2 regions of the Arthrobacter sp. UNCCL28 genome follow, and region 1 is predicted to be linked to the other one. Evidence: predicted binding sites of a transcription regulator. Region 1 holds the regulator's gene; the other holds the start of a gene.
What was found. The regulator LexA, encoded in region 1, represses DNA repair genes until DNA is damaged. The targets are predictions, from matches to a motif close to TCGAACANNTGTTCGA.

Region 1 (5,020 bases):
CGTCGGCATTGAGTACGTCTTCGGGTTTGGAACTGAGCACGACATGAGCCCCTGCACGTTCCAAGGCCCTGACAGCCGAACGAACGTTGCCGGAACCGTAGTCGAGCACCGTGACAGTGGGCTTGCCTTCCGGCGACGTGGGCTTGACCGAAGCGATGGTGTCGGCCACTGCCCCGTCTTTGAGTACCTGACCGCTCACAACGCCCCCTTGGTGGAGGGAATGCCCTCGACCCTGGGATCGGATTCCACCGCGGCACGGAGCGCCCGGGCAAAGGCTTTGAACTGGGCTTCCACGATATGGTGGGGATCGCGGCCGGCGAGAACGTTCATGTGCAGGCAAATCCCTGCGTGCAGCGTAATGGCCTCAAAAACGTGGCGGGTCAACGAACCGGTGAAGTGACCACCAATCAAGTGGTACTCCTGGCCGGCAGGTTCTCCGCCGTGAACCAGGTACGGCCGGCCCGAGACGTCCACCACGGCGTGCGCCAGGGCTTCATCCAAAGGAACGGTGGCTTCGCCGAAGCGGCGGATCCCGGCCTTGTTGCCCAAGGCTGTGCGCAGCACCTCACCGAACGTGATGGCCACATCTTCCACCGTGTGGTGGGCATCGATGTGGGTATCGCCGGTGGCTTTGACGGTCATGTCAATCAGCGAGTGCTTGCACAGTGCCGTGAGCATGTGGTCATAAAACGGCACGGAGGTGCTGATGTCCGAGACACCGGTCCCATCCAGGTTGATCTCCACCAAGACTGAGGATTCGCTGGTGGTGCGCTCCATGCGCGCGGTGCGGGCAGCGGACGGCGTGGCGCCGGTTTCGCTCATTGGGATGTCCTTATACACGAAGAGTGGATGGGTTCAACATACAAGTTTAGGCGGGCTGTGACGCCTGCCCGTCCAACAGCGCTTCCAGCGCCTGGAGGAACGCCGTGGTTTCCGGCTCTGTTCCGGCCGTAACCCGCAAGTGGCCGGGAATGCCGACGTCGCGGATCAGGACCCCCGCATCAAGCAGGCCCTGCCAGATCGCATGCGGGTTCTCGAGCCCACCGAAGAAAACGTAGTTGGAGTCCGAGGCCGCAGGCTTCAAGCCCATGCGCAGGAGTTCGGTCACAATCCGGTCGCGTTGGATCTTAATGTCCTCGACGTCGGCCATGAGGGCTTCGCGGTGATTGAGCGCGGCGAGGGCGGTCGCCTGCGTGACAGCCGAGAGGTGGTACGGGAGGCGGACCAACCTGATGGCATCCGTGACCTCCGGCGCCGCGGCCATGTAACCCAGCCGGGCACCCGCAAGGGCAAACGCCTTGCTCATGGTGCGGGAAACGATCAAACGCTCGCGTCCAGGCAGCAGGGTCAGTGCGCTCGGCGTATTGTCGTGCGCGAACTCGTGGTACGCCTCATCAACAATCACTATGGCCCGGCTGGCTTCGCCGGCGTCGTAAACAGCCTCAACGACATCAAGGCCCAGCCCTGTGCCGGTTGGATTGTTGGGAGAGCAGAGGAACACAATGTTGGCTCCTGTTTCACGGACCTGGGCGGCAGCCGAAGCTGCATCGAGCCCATAGTCCTCGGCCCGGACCCCCTGGACGTACTCTGTATCCGTGCCGCTGGCCAGCAACGGGTACATGGAGTATGTGGGCGGGAATCCCAGCGCCTTCCGGCCAGGTCCGCCAAATGCCTGGAGGATCTGCTGCAACACCTCATTGGAACCGTTGGCTGCCCAGATGTTGCCGGGAGTGAGACCGTGGCCAAGGTATTCGGCCAACGATTCCCGGAGTTCAGTGAACTCCCTGTCCGGGTAGCGGTTGAGCCCGGTGGCGGCAGCAGCTACAGCTTCCGTGATGGCCGCCTGAACATCCGCAGGGACTCCATGGGTGTTTTCGTTGACGTTGAGCAAAATGGGAACATCAAGCTGCGGCGCGCCATAGGGGCTCAGTCCACGCAGGTTGGTCCGGAGGGGTAGTCGGTCAAGTCGCTCAAGCTGGTCACTCACCACCCCAGTTTAAGGGGCTGGGTGGACTGGCCACTAACTGTGACGCCGAACCCCGGCGGGTGCCGGGACGGAATTCGCTAGCTGGCGGGTACAAACAGCTGCTGGCCAGGCTGGATGCGGCCACCGCGGAGGTCGTTCAACTGGATGATCTCGGCGATGACATCGCGCGGATCCCGCTCAGGAGCGGCAGCCCCGGCGATGCCCCACAGTGACTGACCCGGCTGGACCGTTACCGTTACCGCAACAGGTGGCCGAAGCTGCGCCTGCGAATCAGATGCCTTTGCAGGAGAGGTGATGAAACCAGCAAGGCTCAGCAGCGCAGCCACCAGCAGCATCGCAGGGATGCCGAAGAAGACGATCCGTCCCCGTCGGGTCAGACGCAGGCGCGTCGGCGCCTGGGTGGTACGGAAATCAGCGAACGTAGTGATTGCGGACATGAGCTGAGCCCTTCTGAGCTATTGCCGTGCGCCGGATCCCGGTACATGGCTGCCAATTCTTTGGTGTTCCCCTGCGTGTCACGGCTTGTCCGAACACTTCGTTCGAACACATCGTTCGAACATCGGGCCTCAACAGCAGGTTTATAGAACACATATTCGAACCTTGCTATGACATTTTTAGCACTTATCAACGAACGGTGTCGAGACTCGCTAGAACAAATGTTTGATAAACGCCTGTGGCTGCCCTACGTTTGAGTGAAGAAACAGCACTGTTTCAGTGGAACAGGAGGGTCTGACATTTTTGGCAGACCCTTTCGTCCCCGGGCACACTCCGGGCGGAATGAAAGGCATTGGCGAACATGGCAGCGAAAGCCACCGGCGGCGGGGCACCCCTGCGGAGCCAGCAGCCTCAAAAGAGTCCCAAAAGCCTGACCGTCCGGCAGAAGAAGATCCTGGAAACCATCCAGCGATCAGTCAACGACAACGGGTATCCGCCCAGCATGCGCGAGATCGGTGACACTGTAGGGCTCGCGAGCCTGTCGAGCGTGACTCACCAGCTCTCCCAGCTGGAAAAACTTGGTTATCTCCGCCGCGATCCCAAACGTCCCAGGGCCATGGAAGTCCTGATGCCCCTTACCCTCGATGGCGGACCCATCCCGGGAGTGGAAGCGCCGGCAACTCTGCGCAGCACGGGTGGCTTTGCCGTGACGGAGCTTGCCAGCGCCAGCGATACTGCCATGGTGCCCTTGGTTGGCCGCATTGCTGCCGGCGGCCCCATTTTGGCTGACCAGACTGTGGAGGACGTGCTTCCCCTGCCCCGGCAGCTCGTCGGGCATGGCGAGCTGTTCATGCTGAAGGTGGCCGGCGATTCGATGATCGACGCTGCTATCTGCGACGGCGACTGGGTTGTGGTCCGCCGGCAGAACGACGCCATTAATGGAGACATCGTCGCCGCCCTGCTGGACGACGAAGCAACCGTCAAAACCTTCCGCCAGCGCGATGGCCATACGTGGCTTCTTCCCCAAAACACCCAGTACGAACCCATTTTGGGCGACCAAGCCACCATCATGGGCAAGGTCGTATCGGTCCTGCGCTCCCTCTAGGAGGCCTTGGCGGAGCCCAAACGCTCCAGCACGCCCCGAACCACTGCGCGGTCCGTCGTAGCCCAGAAGGGCGGCAGTGCAGCCCGGAGGAAGCCTCCGTAGCGCTCCGTCGAGAGCCTGGAGTCCAGGACAGCCACAACCCCTTTGTCGCCGGTGGACCGGATAAGCCGGCCTGCTCCTTGAGCCAGGCGGATAGCGGCATGAGTAGCTGACACGGCCATGAAACCGTTGCCGCCGGACTGCGCCACAGCGCGTGAGCGGGCAGTCATCAGGGGGTCATCGGGCCGCGGGAAGGGAATGCGGTCAATGACCACCAGGCGGCATGAACCACCCGGGACATCCACGCCCTGCCACAAGGACATCGTGCCGAAGAGGCAGGTATCGGGTTCATCGGCAAACTGCTTGACCAAGGCTGCCATGGTGGATTCGCCCTGGCAGAGGATATTGACATCAAGTCGGAGCCGCATGGCATCGGCAGCTTCCTCGGCGGCACGTCGCGAGGAGAAAAGGCACAACGCTCCCCCGCCGGAGGCACGGATGAGGTCTTCCAACTCATCCAGGGCATCAGGTGAGGTTCCGCGGCCTGGCTTGGGCAGGTGCTTGGCCACGTACAACACCCCTTGTTTGGGGTAGTCGAAGGGTGATCCGACGTCGATCCCCGTCCAGCTCGGTGCACCATCGCCGATCAACCCCAGGCCTCCGGCTGCCGGCTCAAAAGCCGAACCGATGGCCAGGGTCGCGGAGGTGAGCACCACCGTGTGGCCCGCAAACAAGCCTTCCCTCAACCTGCCTGCAACGCTCAACGGAGCGATGTTGATAAGCGCAGGGGCGGTCTCGTCGGGTTGGGAGTACCCCTGGCTGGGGTCAAAGGTGCTGTTCCGCGAGAACCATACGACTTCCCGGTTCTCCTTGGCGGCCAGCATGCGCTCACACAGCTCCAGGATGAGCATGAGCCTTGAGCGGGCCAGTTGCCGGCCGCCGTCGACCGCGTTTGAAGAGTCGGTCTTCGAATCCGACAATGCCGCGCGCGTGGCCTCCCGCAACTGATCCAGGCAATCGAGCTGTTCGTCGTTGAGTCCGCTGGGCAGAAGTCCATTGGGAACGCCCGCTATGGCCATGTCCAGGCGATCGGCCGCGGCATTGAGCGCGTCCACCGTGATGGCGGTGTGCTTGCGGGCACTTGACGCCGCTGCGTGGACCATCGCCACGGACAGCTGGCCGGAGACCGCGCCGGTGACGCGGTCCTGCAGTTCGTGCGCCTCGTCAACCACCACGACGTCATACTCAGGCAGCACAGCGAGCCCCTCAAAGGCGCTGACGGCCAGCATGGCGTGGTTGGTAACCACGACGTCGGCCTCACCGGCCCGTGAGCGCGCCAGCTCGCTGAAGCACTCTTCGGCCAGCGGACACTTCTGCGCGCCGAGGCACTCCATGGAGGTGACAGAGACCTGTCTCCAGGCACGGTCCGTGACGCCCGGCATAAGCTCGTCACG
Region 2 (5,020 bases), 250 kb from region 1:
GGATGGGTATAGGCCCGGAAGGACTACTCGTCACTGCAGGCGTCATCACACTGGTTAACTCCGGACTACTTCCGCTTTTACTTAGAGGAGTACGAACAGAACCGATGGTGAAGGTGGCGTAGTGGCCGGCGTCGAGACCGTATTTGAAGAGGACCACTTGGTCCCCATCGCTGTGGCGAACGACGCACTGTTTGCCTTCAGCAGACTGGATGGAAACCTCTATAAGACCTCAGCCGGCGGGCATGACCAAGGTGGAAAATATGACGTTTTGCCAATGTCCGACCTTTCAGCACCGTTCTGTGTCCCTGGGCGCCCGTTCATCTATGACCTTGTCCATAGCGCCAACATGTTGACGGTGAGGGCGATAGCCCTACAGGAGTCAGGGCTGGGCTCCCCGTCGGAGCGGACCTTCGCAGCTCCGATCGACAGCACCCACCGTCTGGACAGCCTGATGCCCGACGCCGCAGAAGCGACTCTCTGCGCAGTCTTTGAACCACTTGTCGAGGACGGGAAAGGGGTGTATTTGGATATCCGCTCCGGGAGGGTGCAGCCATTTGAAGCTACCTTCGGCGTCCCGAGGTGCATACTCACCGATGGAACGATGGTTGCCGAGTCCGATTCAGGGTGGAGCACTACCCTGCGCGGCGTCCCGGTCCGCAAGGGACCGGGATCAGTCATTTCGGTGACCTCCGAGTTTGCCGTGATCAGGCGGTCGAACAAGTCTGGTAGCTTGTTTTCGCTCGTGAGCGGAACAGACGTCCAAGACATCGTCCCCCCTTCCGGCTGGAACATCATTTCCCTTGCCGCATCCGATACCCGAATAACGGCGTACGCCATCCATTCCACACGGGGCCAGCGCCTTCTTTATATGGATCCCCACGATGGATCCTTCGCGTTTGCGGCCACCGAACCCGCAACCTCGCAGGTATTCGCCATGGGGGCGGACGAGGATCCGGTGATCCGGTCCACCGGCCTTGTGCATGGTTCTTCCTGGCGGACCAGCCGAGGCGTGTTTACCGGGATAGCTTCTGAGCGGGTCGATGTGCGGGCTGTGCACCTCAATCCGGCGGGGCTGCCGTGCGTTTACGTCCAAGGCCGGCAACCTCGCGCCGAGGAACTCCTGGTGTGCCTGCACGGGGGCCCCGACAGTCACGAACTCGACGATCTCAGATTCGGCGGCACCTATCGCAGGATCCTCGATGCAGGTTTTGATTTACTGATCCTTAACTACCCGGGCTCCACAGGTTTCGGCGGCACATTTCAGGAGCTTGCCTGGCAGAACTGGGACAGAGCGGTTCAAACTTCCGCAGAAGCGGTTGCCGAGATCCTGAAGAGCCGCCCCACCTCAGCAGTATCCATCCTCGGCGTTAGCTTTGGTGCTTGGATAGGGCTTCGACTCGCAGCACACATCCAAGCTAGGCTCGTGGTTGCCCTGTCCCCCATCCTTGACCTGCAGCAGCACATTCAGCTCCACGGGGACGATCCGGAGTTTCGCAGGTGGGCACAGACCCGCTTCGTTTTCCCTTCGGCAGCTGCAAGGGACGGCGAAGCACACGCACCGACCTGCGCAGCGCCCGTGGTTGTTATTGCCCCGGACAGTGACGAAGTGGTCCTGCCGGCGTCCACACAAGAGGCAATGCTCGCAGCTCAGAAAACCGGTCAGGCGTGGACCGCGGTAGCGGTCCCGGGCAACCATTACCCTGCCGCGTCCGCTGATGCTGAAAGACGCTGGGCCGCGGTGGTTGACGTCCTGACAAAAACCCCGACGGACTGACCCGCAACCCCGGCCTTCGTTACCCTGCAGTGCGACCATCCCGTTCTCCTTGTCCGAAGGAGCGCTCCAAGGCAGAGACGAGGACAGCAGGCGCCAGCCGGTCCAACAGGTCCACGGGCCTGGTATCCCGCAGTCCTGGGCAGCCGGTGACCATCCAGGCCGAAAAGTAATTGTGCGGAATCCTCAGTTCCATGGCACGCGCAAACAGGCACAGCACCACGGGGTGCAAGGACAAGTCTTCGCGGAATTGGAAACCGGGACAGTACGTGCCATCTGCGGAAAACACGCGCACCAGTTGTTGCATCACAGGTTCGGGATCCTCATGTAGCTTCGCGAGCCGATGACGGACCCTTTCCAGATCCGGCAAGCCGAATTCGGCGCCCATCCGTTCCCAGAGTTCACTGGGAACGGGCCCTTGCGAACGGGGCGGGCTCAAATGTGGTGCAGGCATGTGGTGGCAACTCCCCAGATGGTGAGTTCAGAAAGGGCCGGCACGCGGATGTCCGGGTACTTGGGATTGTCGGCCTGGAGGATCACTCCCGAGGGCGTGACGCGGAGCCGTTTGATGGTCAGTTCCCCGTCGAGGACAGCCACGACGACGGACCCATCCCTGGGCTCCAGTGCCCGGTTGACGATCAGCTCGTCACCATCACTGATCCCTGCACCTTCCATGGACTGCCCTGTCACCCGGACCACGAAGGTGCTGGTGACGTCCTTGATGAGGTGCTCGTTGAGATCGATCCGGCCATCAAAATAGTCCTGCGCCGGCGAGGGATAACCGGCCGCCACCGGGAGAGGTGCCAGCAATACTGACATCAGGGAAAAGCCCGCATCTATCACGCGGGGGCCGACTATCACGCCCACAACACACCTTTATTCGAATATATGTTCGATACTTGAGTGTACAGCGGATGACGGACATTGTGGTCACCCCCTTGGTTTCCGCGGCGCAGGAGGCCGGCGGAATGGGGGTTGCGGCCGTTTACGCGTCCTGGCAAAAGACCGGTACTTTAGGGAATGTCAAGCCAACGGAGGCTAGGCAGGAGACTCAACAAACCACCGTCTTCGACTGCAGGGTTCAACGCCGCGACGTTGTCCCCAGTCGCGCTGTGCATCGCGAATTGGAGAGCCATGACCGCCCGGAGCAAGGACGTAGCTGATGCACTCAGCGCCGATGTCACCCGTATTTTCAAGGAACGCTACCCGGATGAGCTGGCACACGCACAGGCCGTCCACGCACGCTCTGAGAAACTGGTTCTCGTCTTGATGTTCTCCACCGTGGCGCTGTGGTTCCTCGGCCCCGCGCTGTTCCTGACCGGTCTTATCAACCAAGTGGTCGTCATCGTGGTGCCGGGTCTGATGACCCTTGCGTTCCTCACCGTCGTGCTCGCAGCAATCGTCCGCAACCGGGCTGCGGCGAGGCCCGTCGTCGAGTACGCAAAGCAATGGGGTCAGAACGTCACAAGCGTGACGAAGAGGGGCATTACCGTCGCTGTTCCTAAGGGCGCTGTCACGGTGCCCGCGGAGTTCCGTGAGACGCGCAGGGTCACCCGCCAGCCCTGATGCCGCCATGGCGCCAAGCCCGGAACAGCGCTGCACGGCACCACCTGCACCAAGCCCGGGCGGTCTCCGCGGAGGTCTGTACGGCGGAACGGGACGAGTCATACCCTGAAGCTGTTCAGCAACGCGAACACCCGAAAAGAGGGCGGCCATGGCACGGGATCCCAAACCTACGTTGGAGCACTTGAACATCCTCCTCGGCGAGTGGGAAACATCAGTTCCGGGCAAGGATGTGCCCGGCCGGACCGCCTTCGAATGGTTGGAAAGCGGAGGCTTCCTCATCCAGCGTTCCACGGTCCAGCGGCCGGAGTACCCCAATGCGGTCAGCGTCATTGGAGCCACAGGCTCGGATGGAGCCTTCCAACAGCATTACTTTGACTCCCGGGGCGTGGCCAGGATCTACGACATGACGCTCAAGGACGGCGTGTGGACCCTGTTCAGGGATGGGCCCGACTGGCCGCAACGCTTCGTTGGCCACTTCTCCAAGGACGGCAACACCATTACTGCCCGGTTGGAACGCGGGACCTACCCCGGCGGGCCGCTGGAACACGACTTTGACATGATCTATACCCGCATTGCCTAGCGCGCGCTGAATCCACTGTCTCCACCTCATTTACAGATCCCCTGCCCGGTGGGAACATAAGCCCCATAGTCCGCGGAGGCATCGCCCGGCCACGCCCGGCGCCGTCAGCTGCAGCTATGTAGTCAGCTTTCCTCTAAGAGGAACGGCCATGGGTCGTCTGGGGACCGGGAACAGTGGGGCTGCGGGACCTGAGCCCGCTTCTGATCAGGCACGCCGCCGCGATGGCATCGAAAAGGTCGACGCCGTGGTGGTGGGCTCCGGCTTTGGAGGTTCCGTGGCGGCGCTTCGACTGGCCGAGGCCGGGCAGTCCGTTGTGCTCATGGAACGCGGCAAACCGTACCCGCCCGGCAGTTTCGCGCGTTCGCCGTCGGAGATGGGGCGGAACTTCTGGGATCCGGACCGGGGCTTGTATGGACTTTTTGATGCCTGGACGTTCCGCGGCACTGAGGGGCTGGTGTCCAGCGGGTTGGGCGGTGGCTCACTGATCTACGCCAATGTCCTCTTGCGCAAGGACGAAAAGTGGTTCGTCAACGAATCCCCCATCCCCGGCGGCGGATATGAGAACTGGCCCTTCACCCGGGCAGACCTCGATCCCCATTACGACGCCGCCGAAGCCATGCTCCAGCCCGTCCCCTACCCGTACATGGACACCGCGAAGACCCTGGCCATGGAGAAGTCGGCCGCGAACCTGGGACTGTCCATCACCAGGCCTCCCATAGCCGTCACGTTCTCGGCAGCACCAGGGACCGAACCGCGAACCAACCATGCACTGCCGCTGCCCGGCTACGGCAGTATCCACGGTCCTGCCACGGTGCGCACCACCTGCACGCTCAGCGGTGAGTGCGACATCGGGTGCAATGCCGGCGCCAAGAACACCCTGGACCACAACTACATCTCAGCGGCCGCCTTCAAGGGAGCCGATGTCAGAACGTTCCATGACGTCCGTGGCATCCGGCCCTTGAACCCCGGGTCGCCGGGTGGCGGATACGAGGTCCGCTATGTGGTGCATCATCCGGATCATCACGGCGAACTTCTCACCGAACGCATCATCCATTGCCGCCGGCTCATGCTCGGTGCCGGCACATTCGGCACCAACTTCCTCC

Region 2: BLQ01_RS06765 (LexA family protein) is a predicted target of LexA. The motif match lies at 2,652-2,667, and genes of this name have one in related genera.

The regions. Positions count from the first base shown of each region.
Region 1 covers NZ_FMWE01000002.1:229,421-234,440, forward strand. The annotation lists gene hisH (imidazole glycerol phosphate synthase subunit HisH) at 1-199, opposite strand, end outside; gene hisB (imidazoleglycerol-phosphate dehydratase HisB) at 196-822, opposite strand; gene BLQ01_RS05710 (histidinol-phosphate transaminase) at 869-1,987, opposite strand; gene BLQ01_RS05715 (LysM peptidoglycan-binding domain-containing protein) at 2,065-2,424, opposite strand; gene lexA (transcriptional repressor LexA) at 2,784-3,527, shown strand; gene BLQ01_RS05725 (ATP-dependent DNA helicase) at 3,524-5,020, opposite strand, start outside.
Region 2 covers NZ_FMWE01000002.1:476,056-481,075, forward strand. The annotation lists gene BLQ01_RS06750 (MFS transporter) at 1-122, shown strand, start outside; gene BLQ01_RS06755 (alpha/beta hydrolase family protein) at 122-1,774, shown strand; gene BLQ01_RS06760 (hypothetical protein) at 1,794-2,081, opposite strand; gene BLQ01_RS06765 (LexA family protein) at 2,207-2,638, opposite strand; gene BLQ01_RS06775 (hypothetical protein) at 2,906-3,337, shown strand; gene BLQ01_RS06780 (hypothetical protein) at 3,486-3,917, shown strand; gene BLQ01_RS06785 (GMC oxidoreductase) at 4,066-5,020, shown strand, end outside.